Regions from separate parts of the Exiguobacterium sp. 9-2 genome, predicted to be linked through region 4. Evidence: riboswitches for the same ligand, from Rfam matches in the RefSeq annotation. Region 4 holds a riboswitch; each other region holds the start of a gene.
The links. A riboswitch is a leader RNA that binds a small molecule or an ion and turns the genes downstream of it on or off. The one in region 4 is predicted to bind thiamine pyrophosphate.
Positions count from the first base shown of each region.

Region 1: it holds a riboswitch for thiamine pyrophosphate, as region 4 does, so the genes downstream of both, VJ374_RS08300 (ECF transporter S component) here and VJ374_RS06165 (thiamine phosphate synthase) in region 4, are expected to answer to the same signal.
Region 2: it holds a riboswitch for thiamine pyrophosphate, as region 4 does, so the genes downstream of both, tenA (thiaminase II) here and VJ374_RS06165 (thiamine phosphate synthase) in region 4, are expected to answer to the same signal.
Region 3: it holds a riboswitch for thiamine pyrophosphate, as region 4 does, so the genes downstream of both, thiT (energy-coupled thiamine transporter ThiT) here and VJ374_RS06165 (thiamine phosphate synthase) in region 4, are expected to answer to the same signal.

Region 1 is NZ_CP142850.1:1,575,441-1,578,579, forward strand. Features, by position in the region: gene VJ374_RS08290 (GNAT family N-acetyltransferase) at 1-113, shown strand, start outside; gene VJ374_RS08295 (50S ribosomal protein L25/general stress protein Ctc) at 405-1,076, shown strand; TPP riboswitch at 1,174-1,273, shown strand; gene VJ374_RS08300 (ECF transporter S component) at 1,374-1,946, shown strand; gene VJ374_RS08305 (ABC transporter ATP-binding protein) at 1,943-3,139, shown strand, end outside.
Region 2 is NZ_CP142850.1:961,225-964,363, reverse strand. Features, by position in the region: gene VJ374_RS04960 (glycoside hydrolase family 3 protein) at 1-460, shown strand, start outside; gene VJ374_RS04955 (hypothetical protein) at 491-787, opposite strand; gene tenA (thiaminase II) at 839-1,534, opposite strand; TPP riboswitch at 1,607-1,713, opposite strand; gene VJ374_RS04945 (DUF1002 domain-containing protein) at 1,907-2,788, shown strand; gene abc-f (ribosomal protection-like ABC-F family protein) at 3,066-3,139, shown strand, end outside.
Region 3 is NZ_CP142850.1:1,971,947-1,975,085, forward strand. Features, by position in the region: gene VJ374_RS10490 (amino acid permease) at 1-658, shown strand, start outside; gene VJ374_RS10495 (thiamine diphosphokinase) at 714-1,316, opposite strand; gene thiT (energy-coupled thiamine transporter ThiT) at 1,318-1,878, opposite strand; TPP riboswitch at 1,938-2,047, opposite strand; gene rpe (ribulose-phosphate 3-epimerase) at 2,070-2,726, opposite strand; gene rsgA (ribosome small subunit-dependent GTPase A) at 2,729-3,139, opposite strand, start outside.
Region 4 is NZ_CP142850.1:1,195,994-1,199,132, reverse strand. Features, by position in the region: gene VJ374_RS06170 (FAD-dependent oxidoreductase) at 1-726, opposite strand, end outside; gene VJ374_RS06165 (thiamine phosphate synthase) at 723-1,316, opposite strand; TPP riboswitch at 1,399-1,501, opposite strand; gene nagZ (beta-N-acetylhexosaminidase) at 1,558-2,778, opposite strand; gene VJ374_RS06155 (OsmC family protein) at 2,775-3,139, opposite strand, start outside.

The sequences.
Region 1 (3,139 bases), 380 kb from region 4:
CGATGGGACAGACGACGATGCGGCAAATTGAACGTCTCATTCGTGTTTTAGTTCGTGAAAATCAACGAATCATCATAAAGAATGAAAAAAACGAAAGACCTCTCAACCCCTGATTTCAAGCGGTTTGGAGGTCTTTCGACTTCAAAAAGATAAAAAAAGAGGTTTATGGATTTAAAACACAGGGGTATAAACTCATTAGCACCGCATCAAACCGGTGACTTACTCACACATGTTTCTCAATATCAGCGTAATGACCTGGGAGAGAAATGCAAAGTCACGAAAGCGTCAGATTCATGAGAGTCTGAAACCGATTGTCTTAGCATGATTCATATTGTTCAGGATTCGTCCTGCTCCTACATTCATTACCTTTTGAGGGCTATACCAAATTCAAGGGGGAAATGAACATGTCAGTTAATTTAACAGCCGAAAAACGCGAGGTACGTCCACGCTCACTCCGTAAACAATTGCGTCATGAAGGAAAAGCTCTTGGCGTCGTGTATGGTTACAAAGTGGAAAGTACACCAATCGCATTTGAAGAAAAAGAATTGCTTAAAATCGTCCGAGAAAACGGTGAAAACGTCTTGATTTCACTCAAACTCGACGGTAAAAATATTAACGTCTTGATCAATCGCCGTGATATGGATGTCTTCACACCAACAGTCGATCACGTTGAATTCATCGCCGTGAAAATGGATGAAGAAACAGAAGTCGAAGCAGACGTTGTACTTGTTGGCGAAGCAGCCGGTGCAAAAGTTGGTGGCTTCCTATCACAAACACTCTTTAAAGTAACAGTCGCCGCTACACCAGATAAATTACCAGAGAACGTCGAAGTCGACGTCACGAACCTCGAAATCGGCGATTCGATTTCTGTAGCCGATCTTCCAGAACAAAAAGATTTCCGCATCGTTACAGAAGGCGATATTCAAGTCGCAGCTGTCGTCGAATCGACACTCGAGCAGGATCTTGAAGAAATCGAGGAAGCAGAGGCACAAGCAGAAGCTGGCGAAGACAACGAAGTGGAAGCAACAGAAACGTCTTCAGAAGAAACAGCTGAAGAGAACGAAGACAATAAATAAGTCGTTTAACGATACGCCCTTTGCGGCGTATCGTTTTTTTTTGTGTCTTGACAACAGACGCTGGATTGCCTAAAGTGAACAGCGTATCACCTATTACCATATCCACTAGGGGAGCCCAATTGGCTGAGACGATTCACTTCGGACCCTTCGAACCTGATCTAGTTCATACTAGCGTAGGAAAGTGGAGCGACCACATCCAATGACTCCTGCTGCGCGCAGTTTTTCTGAGGACCGCTCTCTTTTTTACGGAGGGCGGTCTTTTTTGGCGTCTCCCCCATTCAAAGGAGGACGTATCTAATGCAACACTGGAAAATGAAAGAAATCATGGTCATGATGATGCTCGCCGTCGCTTGCGGCGTCATCTATCTTGGTTGGTCAACACTCTGGTTGCCGATCTCAGCGATCTTCGGTCCTGTCGGTGCCAACTGGATGTTTGGCATCTGGATCATTGCGAGTCCGCTCGTCGCAGCAATCATTCAAAAGCCAGGTGCCGCTTTAATTGCGGAAGTCGTCGCGGCAGCCGTCGAACTGTTCACAGGTAGTCATTTTGGTTTATCCGCTCTTCTGATCGGAGTCTGCCAAGGACTTGGTGCGGAACTCGTCTTTGCGATGACGCGTTACCGTCGTTATGACACATGGACCTTGATGTTATCGGGTGTCGGAGCCGCGATTGGTAGCATCGTTTATAGTCTAATCGCGAACGGATTCGGTTACTACACAACGACGACGTTGCTTGCGACAACTGGCTTACAATTGATCAGCGGCGCATTACTCGGTGGCTTGCTTGCAGCCATTCTCGTCCGTCGCCTTGTTGCGACTGGTGTCTTGAACGGGTTTGCGGCAGGACGTGCGAAACGAGAAATCGCATGATTACTGTCGACGACCTCAGCATCCGCTATCCCGGTCAGATGAAATCGGTGCTCAATCATGTATCGCTGACGATTGAGCAAGGGACGACCCTTCTGCTCGGACGAAGTGGGAGTGGCAAGACGACATTACTTCATGCCCTTGCCGGACTGACACCGGAAACGATTGAAGTCGAACAGACTGGTACCGTTACCCGGTCCGGTTCGGTCGGAATCTTGTTTCAAAATCCAGAAGAACAGTTCTGCATGGAGACGATCGGACGCGAAATCGCTTTTAGTTTAGAAAATCGCTCGATTCCGCGCGTGGAGATGGATGAACGAATTGAACGCTTACTCGCACTCGTCGGTCTCCCCCTCCCCTTCTCGACACCGATCGCGAGTCTATCCGGTGGAATGAAACAGCGTCTCGCGCTCGCAGCGGTCCTAGCACTTGAGCCGACGATCTTATTACTCGATGAACCAACGGCTCAGATTGATCCAATCGGACAACATGAGCTGATGGCGTTGATTTTTCGGATTCAAAAAGAACACGATTTAACGATCGTCTTGATCGAACACCAACTCGATGTCTGTTTGTCGTACGTCGACCAGGTCGTCTTGCTTGAGGACGGATCGATTACTGCGACAGCAGATCCACGGGATCTGTTCCCCCAGGATTACAAAGAGCTTCAAACGAAAGGTATTGCCGTTCCCTCTTTGTATCCGTATACGTTAGAGACGTTACCCATAGATGGACCGCAAGCGGCGCGACTTCATGTGCCTTCCACCGTCGCTACAGCTGGTCGCTCTTTGTTACACGTCGCTGCATTATCGACGAAAGCACCATATCCGCTGACCGATGCGACATTTTCCCTGCAGACAGGAGAATGGGTGATGCTGCTTGGGGCAAATGGATCCGGGAAAAGTACATTGCTTGCGACACTCGGGCGGTTGCTTCCCAATCGTGGAACGTATCAGCTCCAGGGACGTCCGGTTCATCGTTACTCCCAGCGTCGCTTTTATGAGCACGTTGGCTATGTCTTTCAACAACCGGATCTGCAGTTTCTTAAGCTGACGGTCGAAGCGGAAATCGACTGGAGCCACCGGGCAGCGACGAACGTTAAGCGCGCGGCGTTGCTCGAACGGCTGGAACTGACATCTGTCAAACAGCAGTCACCACTTGCTCTTAGTACGGGGCAACAACGACGGCTCAGCGTC
Region 2 (3,139 bases), 230 kb from region 4:
CTCGGCTACTACGCTACCGCTCGACCAAAACCCGACACTACGGGCACAACTCGATGCAGCAGATTACATCATCGTCGGTTCAAACGTCAATACGAGTGCCAAACTACTGCCTACTGCACCAGAGCAAGCGATTCCGGCTTCAATCTTCCGGTATGCGAAACAAACAGATATACCATCCGTCTTGCTTAGCCTCCGCAATCCATACGATGTCGCCGTTCAACCGGACGCACCGGCACACGTCCTCGTCTATGGTTTTAAAGGGGATCCGAACGGACCGGACTCCGAAGCAGGCAATCTGAAATCAGCGGGACCAAATCTTCCTGCCGGTATTCGAGCCATCTTCGGAACGTTCAAACCGCAAGGCACCTTACCAGTTGATGTGCCGGTCTTTCAGAACGGTATCTTTACCGATCAACTGCATCTCGAATTCGGTGATGGCTTTAAAAACTGGAAAAAATGAGAACATGATTCACAAAAGACCGAGACCCCTTTAAAGGATGTCTCGGTCTTTTAATGATTGATACGGATATTCCGCTTCTTCTTTCGCACGATGGTAGACGCGGTATAACCAATAGGTCAGTAATGCATAGACGACAATGACAAGAACAGCAGAAATGTAGCTCCCCATGCTATATGCTACCTTGAAGTTTCGAGTCGTAGCGGATATACCGGACAACACGATTAACGTTGGAATGATATATCCAATAAATCTTACTTTGACTTTACCCAGCATTCGTTGCACGGCATACGCGGCGCTGATCGCAAGTACGATCACGATGATTTCCATTTCTACCCCTACTTCCGCTAAATGTTATACCTAATTCTACCATTTAACTCTTTAGGAAGATACTGTCCGTGCTGGAATCGTCTCGTACACCGACGTAAACGTTTCTTCCGTCCATCCCATATGCCAAAACAGCAACTCATAATAACAGCTCGTCACGAAATGCCGTTTCATCCGCTCTCGTTCAGTCGAGCTTGCTTGTTCCGCCAACGCATCAAGCCGTGCAATCTGTTCAAAGACGACCTTTTCGAACCATTCCGAACTATATGTGTCGATCCATTGCTGATAGATTTTTTCATCCGGTGTACACGTCAATAATTGTTGTCCAACTTCATAATACAACCAGTAACATGGCAAGATGGCAGCAATCGTCTCACCAAGCGTCCCTTCACTCGCATGATGCATGTGTGAGACGTAAGCATATGCCGTTGGTGCCGGTTCAAATGCTTCAAGGTCTGCTTCCGTGATACCGAGCGGCTCGAAAAATGATTGATGCAAGCTCAGTTCTGCCCCATATGTCGAAGTCGCGTGCTCGGCAAGTGTCGCGATCGTCGCAAAGTCATCTGCTTTTGACGCTGCCTTCGCTTGAATCTTCGCAAAGTGTTTTAAGTAATACGCATCCTGCATGACATAATGTCGAAATTTCGAGAGCGGTAACGTTCCCTCGCCGATTCCTTGAACGAATGGGTGCGTAAAACTACTGTCCCAATACGCTTGTGTTGCTTGTTTGATTTCTTGTGTGAATGTCATGATCTCATCCTCCTTGTTTTTATGAAACGAAAAAACACCACCCCGAAACACACGGGCATGGCGCAAGAAGAACAAGACTTGACGCCACTTCCCTCCGTAAGTACGAACTTAATCAGGTTCAAAGGGTCCGAACGTCTTCGTTCGTCTCAGTCGGCCTACCGACTCCCCTAGTGGTCATTATTCGATTCAAATCCACTATAGCATGCTGAAAATGGAAGTCAAGTTGTCCTCTTTTCGCTATACTATGGAGTGTCAGAAGGCGGATATCGTCTCCATCTACAGACCGATTCCGAACTTCTTTCGTTCTCGTACACTAATTTTAGTACCTGATACTATAATTCATTCTGTTACTTACAATTGGAGGATTTCATTATGCATACACCAACAAAAATCATGGCGTCAGCCGTTATCGCTTCTGCTTTATTACTTCCGACAGCCGCATCCGCCGAGCAGGTCGTCGATAAGACAATCGTCACTCTCGGTGAGTCACTCGGCGCAAAAGATAAGGCTTGGGTGCTTTCACGTCTCAATGCACCGGAAGGTATCACACCGATCATCGCAACCTCTGCAGACGAAGAAAAATACCTCGGGAAAAACATCCCCCAGTCACAAAAGGGCGGCAACATGTATTCATCCGCTAAGATCGAATTGACGGAAAAAGGGGACGGACTTTCCGTTGCGACGGAAAACATCACGTGGGTGACGAAGGATATGTATTTGAACGCTCTCGTCACGGCAGGTGTCAAAGATGCCGACATCACGATCACTTCTCCTTATAAAGTGACTGGAACATCGGCACTGACAGGAATCATGAAAGCCTATGATCAAACTTCGGCTGAGACCGGAATCAAGCTGAGTGACGAACGGAAAGATTTAGCACAGCAAGAATTATCGGTCACATCAGACGTCGGGAAGACAGTCGGGACAGATAGAGTCGCTGATTTGATGAATGAGATCAAGGCCGAAATCGCGAATCAAAAACCGGAAACAAAAGTCGAGATCGAAAACCTGATCGTCCAAGTCATTCAAAACAACAACATCCAACTGTCTGATGCACAGATGGATCGGTTGACGAATCTATTCAATCAAATGGAGCAAGCGAACATCAACTGGGGGCAAATCGAGAGTGGACTGAAAAATGCTGGTCAAGACATCCATGCGTTTGCAACGTCCGAGGAGACAAAAGGATTCTTCGCTAAATTATTTGATGGTCTGAGTGACTTCTTCAGCTCGATTGCTGGTGTGTTCAAATAATTCAGACTTCCGCAATTAACAAGATAATGGTAAACTGGTTGTATCTGAAACGAAAGGTGGTGTGAAATGATGGACTTTGCTGCGTGCAAACATTGGTTAATGGAACAATTGTATCTGTTGCGCGCGATTTTTCATGGAATGGCGTTCTAAGGCACCCGTCTGCCCTTTTTTAGAACTTCATGATTGAAAAATACAGCAAAGCGCATCTTTCACACACTAGGGAGAGTGCTATTTGCGCTCTCCCTTTTTTTAATGCGCGCGAAAGGATCAACTTATTATGATGATTTGCGACATTCAACATCTGACAAAACAATTCGGAGGCGAAACGATTTTAACGGACGTTTCCCTCTT
Region 3 (3,139 bases), 780 kb from region 4:
CACGATCGTCGGTGCATTGATTCCGTATGAGACGGCTGGCGGAGTCAGTAGTCCATTCATCATGGTCTTTGATGCGATCGGCATCCCGTATGCCGCTGACTTGATGAACATCGTCGTCTTGACAGCACTATTATCCGTCGGGAACTCGGGACTGTATGCCGCGACCCGAATGTTATGGGCAATGGCACAAGAAGGGATGATTTCAAAGAAATTATCTTATGTTAATGCACGTGGTGTGCCGATGCGCGCTTTACTCTTTACGATGATGTTTGCGATGTTATCGCTTCTGACAGCATTTTTCGCAGAGGATACCGTCTTCATTTGGCTCTTGTCTTTAGCTGGACTCGGTGCTCAAGTCGGTTGGATTTCAATTTCCGCTTCGCAACTTGCGTTCCGCCGTCAGTTCATCCGAAACGGACATGATCTATCCGAACTAAAGTTCAAGACGCCATTCTATCCAGTATTACCGTTGATATCGTTGACACTTAATGTCGTCGTCCTCGTCAGTCTTGCGTTTCAAGCGGATCAACGGATTGCTTTATACATCGGTGTTCCATTTTTCCTCGTCATGTGGGGAAGCTATCATCTGTTCGTTAAAGGAAAACACCTATCGGCTCAAAGTGACATTCGAGTCGCCCCTTCCCAACTCGAAGAATAATACCATATGAAAAGAGGCCGCGGTATCATCCACGGCCTTTTTTCATATGCTTGTTCTATTCCTTAAGTGTTCGCATCATCAATAGTTCTCCTTGATGGAGCTCTACTGTCGCTTCTGACGTACTCCATTCATTACTGACGGTCAAGGAACCTCCGACCGGAACAGGATGCATATCAAGTGGATATTTGACTCCAGCTAAACTCAAGATTGACGGCACAAGTGGAATGAAAGAAAGATAATGATAGCTTTCGGCTTCGACTGCATACAATCCTACTGCCAAATATCGCACCTCTTCCCGTTTCGTGACGAGTCGCGCTTCAGGGTATTGCTTCAATAAATACACATTTTGAACGGTCATGTCGAGTCGTCCACCTGTTGCTCCGACGATGATAGTATCATCAAACCGTTTCATCTCTGATACTGTACGAAGGGCGAGTTCGAGATCCGTCTCATCTTTCTCAGCCGGATGAACGATTGCTCCTTCAGGTACGTAACCAAGCGAATCAAAGTCACCGATCGTCATGTCGCATGTCAGCCCAAACAATTCAATCGTCTGAACACCACCATCGACACCAATGATGAAATCACTAGACTGACAAAGCATCCGCAAATCAGGCACTTCTTCTTGAGGACCGGCACACACGAGAATCGCCCGCATCTCAGACGCCTCGTGCTGAATAACGTAGTAAACGTGGCGCAGTTGTAAAGAGGAGACCCGCGACGACACCGCATAAAACATAAGATGGTACCATGTATGTCGCGTTATAAACTAATGAATATGGCACGACTGGACCTTCTGCATATTTCGCGAAGAACACGATTCCGCTTATGACATGACAGATATAACGGAGTCCTGCGCCTAATAGTGTTGCAAGGAGAACGAACGCCATCAAACGTTTCTTTTGTCCGTTACGTGCAGCTTGTCTAACCTGACGCGCGAACAGACCGCTCAGTCCGACGACACCGTATGCAATCGTGTAATCGAGTAATGGTTGGACGATCGTCAAGACTTGTGGGGCGAACATCAGTTGGATCGTACCAACAAGCGCTCCTGTGACGACACCCCCGATGACACCGTGGCGAAATGCCATGACAAAGATTGGTAACATCGCTAAGCTGATTGAACCGCCTTGTGGCATTTTAAATGGAATCAGTAAATCAAAGACGACCCCGAGACTTGCAAAGATGGCAATTTCCATCATCATTTGTAACCGTTTCATGCTATTTCCTCCTTCATTGTACGAGAGGACGCAAAAAGGCAGTACGACGAACGCCGTACTGCCTGCGTGCGCCACATCCCTACGTCCGTTTGAACGGAACAGGTTCGAAGGGTTAAAGTCTAAAAGACTCCTCTCAGCCGCTTTTCAAGCGACACCCCTTGCGGTCATCATATTTCGTTTTCTCGTTCTTATTATACGGCAGCCCCTTGACGAATGCTAGTGATCGCTTCCGCATAATCTGGTGCATTGTAGATTGCTGATCCCGCGACAAGAACGTTCGCGCCGTTTTCGATGCAAAGTTTTGCTGTTTCCGGGTTGACGCCACCATCAATCTCGATTTCAAATGTCAGATCACGATCTGCTTTCATTTGTGCAAGTGATGCGAGTTTTGGCATGACACTCTCGATGAAGGCTTGTCCACCAAAGCCCGGATTGACCGTCATCAATAAGACCATATCGACATCCTCAAGGACGTGTTCAATCGTCGATAATGGCGTATGAGGATTCAAGACGACCCCTGCTTTTGCACCGGCTAGCTTGATTTGTTGTAAAACACGGTGGACGTGGTTCGTCGCTTCGACGTGGAACGTCACGATATCTGCCCCTGCCTTAACGAAATCTTCAACGAAACGTTCTGGCTGGTCAATCATTAAATGGACATCAAGGACCATATCCGTCTTTTGACGTAAACTGCTGAGCACAGGTAGTCCAAACGAGATATTCGGTACGAACTGACCATCCATGACATCGAAATGGATATAGTCCGCGCCTGCTGCTTCGACTGCTTTAACATCGCGTTCGAGATTCGCAAAATCTGCTGATAAGATAGATGGTGCAATTTTAATCATCTTCAATACCTCCGGGCTCGATTCTTGATTTCGTCTATAAACATACCATAGTTCTCATAACGAGAGGACATGATTTCTTGTGCTTCGACGGCTTCCTTGACGGCACATCCGGGTTCATTCAAATGCAAACATCCTCGATACTTACATTCGTCCTGTACAGCCACGAATTCAGGAAAACTCCACCGTACATCCTCAATTTCCATATCATACGGAAAATCAAGGTTCGAGAACCCTGGTGTATCAGCAATCAAGCCTTCGGCAAGTGGCATCAACGTGACGTGACGTGTCGTATGGCGCCCACGTCCGAGTGATTTCGAAATCGCACTCGTCTCTAAGTCGAGTGTTGGTTCAAGTGCGTTCAAGAGCGAACTTTTCCCAACACCGGATTGTCCGGCAAGAACGCTCGTTTTCCC
Region 4 (3,139 bases):
CTCTGCTGCTTGAAGCAGTGACGTGACTCCTGCGACACTAACACCGATCGTCTCGTCGTGCGGTAGGTCTGTCGCACCGATCAATATCCGTCCGTCCGCTTTCGGTACGAGGTAGACGGCGTCATCAAACAGGATCGAGCGTAACGGCTGACCCGCGAGACGGACTGCGAGACACTCCCCTTTGACCCCATATGTCGCAATCGAAATGCCAGCTGTATCGAGCAAGGCTTGGGACCCGCGTCCGGCAGCAACCGTCACCGTTCGTCCCGTCCACGTTCCCGTGTTCGACTCAACCCTAATGAAATCATTACTCTCCTCGATTCGCGTGACGTCCACCTGTTCTTCGATTGGTACCCCACGATTTCGTAAGACATGCATCAATGCAGTCGTTAGTCGTCGCGGATCGATTTGACCGACCGATGGAAATAAGTATTCTTGCCCATTTTGTTTCAATAAAAATGGTTGTTCCCGGTAGCCACAATCGATCCCGGTCTCGCGCGTGAGGCGTCGCGCAAGTAACGGATACAGACAGCGACTTCGCGCGGCAAGCGTATGCAATTCTTCTCTCAGCTCGATGTCCGTCGCAAGCATCCCGGCAGCCGCCCGACTCGTCCCTTGTCCGCATGTTCCGCGATCAAGGACAAGAACGGATACGTTCTGACAAGCGAGACTGTAAGCAAGCGTCAAACCGATGACTCCACCACCGATGATGATGTGATCCGTCATACCCGTACCCCCTGATAACGCTGAATGGCAGCATGCGGGTCCGCTTGACCGAGAATACCGGATAAGACGGCGATTCCGCTTGCACCGGTCGCTGCGATCTCAGGAATGCGATCAGGAGTGATCCCGCCGATTGCGATGACTGGTTTCGTCGTGAAAGTGACAACTTGCTTCAAGGCATCGATCCCTCGCGGTGGCACGTTTGGTTTCGACGCTGTCGGATAAATATGACCGTACAGCAGTCGGTCGGCTCCTTCCGCTTCCGCTGCAAGTGCTTCTGCCAGAGAGTGGACGGATTTCCCGATGATGAGATTCGGAAAGTGTCGCCGAACATCGCAGACACGTAAGGAACGTCGCGTCAATTGCACACCGATGCCAGCGACATGGGCGACGTCGACCCGGTCGTGAACGGTTAATTGATCAGACGAATACCCTTTTGCAAGGAGCGCGTCAATCAGATCTAACAATTCTGTTGCCGACAAATTTGGTTCTCGAAGATGAAGCTGATCCGTATATGGTTGAAGCGATTGAAAGGTTTCCACTCCATCGCGTGGATTGATGGATCCCGTCGAAATCAGATGTAGACGCATCATGTTCTTCCTTTCCATACGAAAAAGGACCACTCCCGATGTTGAAGGGAGTGGTCCGAAAATGCGCTGAAGCGCTAAGGATATCTAAGGTTTCGAGCCACTTCCCTCCGCTAGTACGAACTAGATCAGGTTCAAAGGGTCCGGATACTTCCGTCTCAGTCTGCTGCGAGACTCCCCTAGTGTCTTTTCGTGTTTAATTGGCTTGCCCCATTAGTCTAGCATGAGTCGCTTTGCTTCGCTAGTCCTAGTTGAGCGCTTCCACTTGCTGAACAAGCTCCGATTTCGTCGGTCGCTGTTGCTTCTGGCTGTCGGCATAGATCTGCTTCAGCTTTAAGATCCGCATCACTTTAGCATCGAGCATCTCTGACGACAACGTTTTTTCTTTAACCGCTTGCATCACTTCGGTGTGGACCTTCGGATAGGCACCTGCTTCCGAAAACATCGCCATATCAGCTCCATTGACAAGTGCCTGACGTGCCGCTTCCGCAAGACCATATCGTTTCGTGATCGCCCCCATGACAAGGTCATCCGTGATGATGACACCCTTGAATCCGAGTTGTTGACGCAAGAGGTCAGTCAAGATCGGCTTCGAGAGCGAAGATGGATTTTGATCGTCATACGCGGGATAGAGAATATGGGCGACCATCACCATCTCGGCGCCCTCTTGAATCGCTTCTTGGAACGGTAACAGTTCCGTTCGCTTCAGTTCTTCCTTTGATGCTGTCACTCTCGGCAAACCGACATGGGAATCGACACTCGTATTGCCGTGACCGGGAAAATGTTTGACGACCGGAATCGTTCCCGTCTCTTGCATCCCATGCATCAGGGCCGTACCGAGAGTCGCGACGGTCTTCGGATCAGCACTTAACGCACGGTCGCCGATGATTGGATTGTTCGGATTGCTATTGACGTCAAGGACCGGTGCGAAGTCCATGTTGAACCCATAAAATCGTGACAGGTGACCGAGCGTACGTCCGACATCTTCCATTTTTGCAGCATCTGCACCTTGCGCCATCCGTTGACTCGTCGGGAGACGTAATCGTTGATCCGGTACCCGGCTGACCCGTCCGCCCTCTTCATCAACCCCGACGAAAACATACGGTTTTTGGTTCGTTTCTTGAATGGCACGCGTGAACGTCAAGAGTTGATCTTCTGACGTAATATTCCCACCAAGCAGTAAGACCCCACCGATCGCATGCGTCTGCAACAATTTCCGGTCAGCTGCTGAAAGTTCCGTTCCGGCAACTCCGATATAGAGCAATTGATCGATCTTTTCTGACGTCGACATCGCTTCAAGTTGCTGCTTTAATCGTGCTTGTTGCTGCTCTTCCTTTGTCGGCTCAGGCTTTGATTTCTTCGCCTCCGTCGGTTGCTTCTTTGCTGGTTGTGATGGTTTCGTTGGTTCCGTCGTCTCCTGCGCACACCCTGCAAGCAACAGGCAACCGATCAGTGCTACTTTCTTCACAAAGGATCCTCGCTCCGGACACCATTGATGGAATAATAGACGGAAATCTCAGCGTTCAAGGATTGCGAGACCGAACAATATTTATCTTTTGATAACGAGATGGCGCGACGGACCTTATCTTCCGGGAGATCACCTTCAAGCCGGTAATGAATCGAGATCGACGTAAAGCGCCGCGGATGATCCTCTGCCCGTTCCCCTTCGATATCCATTTCGAAATGAGTAATCGTCAAGCGCATCTTCTCTAAAATCGAGACGATGTCGATTCCAGTACAGCCGGCAACGGCATGTAGCAGCAGTTCAGTCGGTCGTGGTGCTTGATTTTCGCCACCGTTCTCCGGTGCTGCATCCATCGCAAGATGAT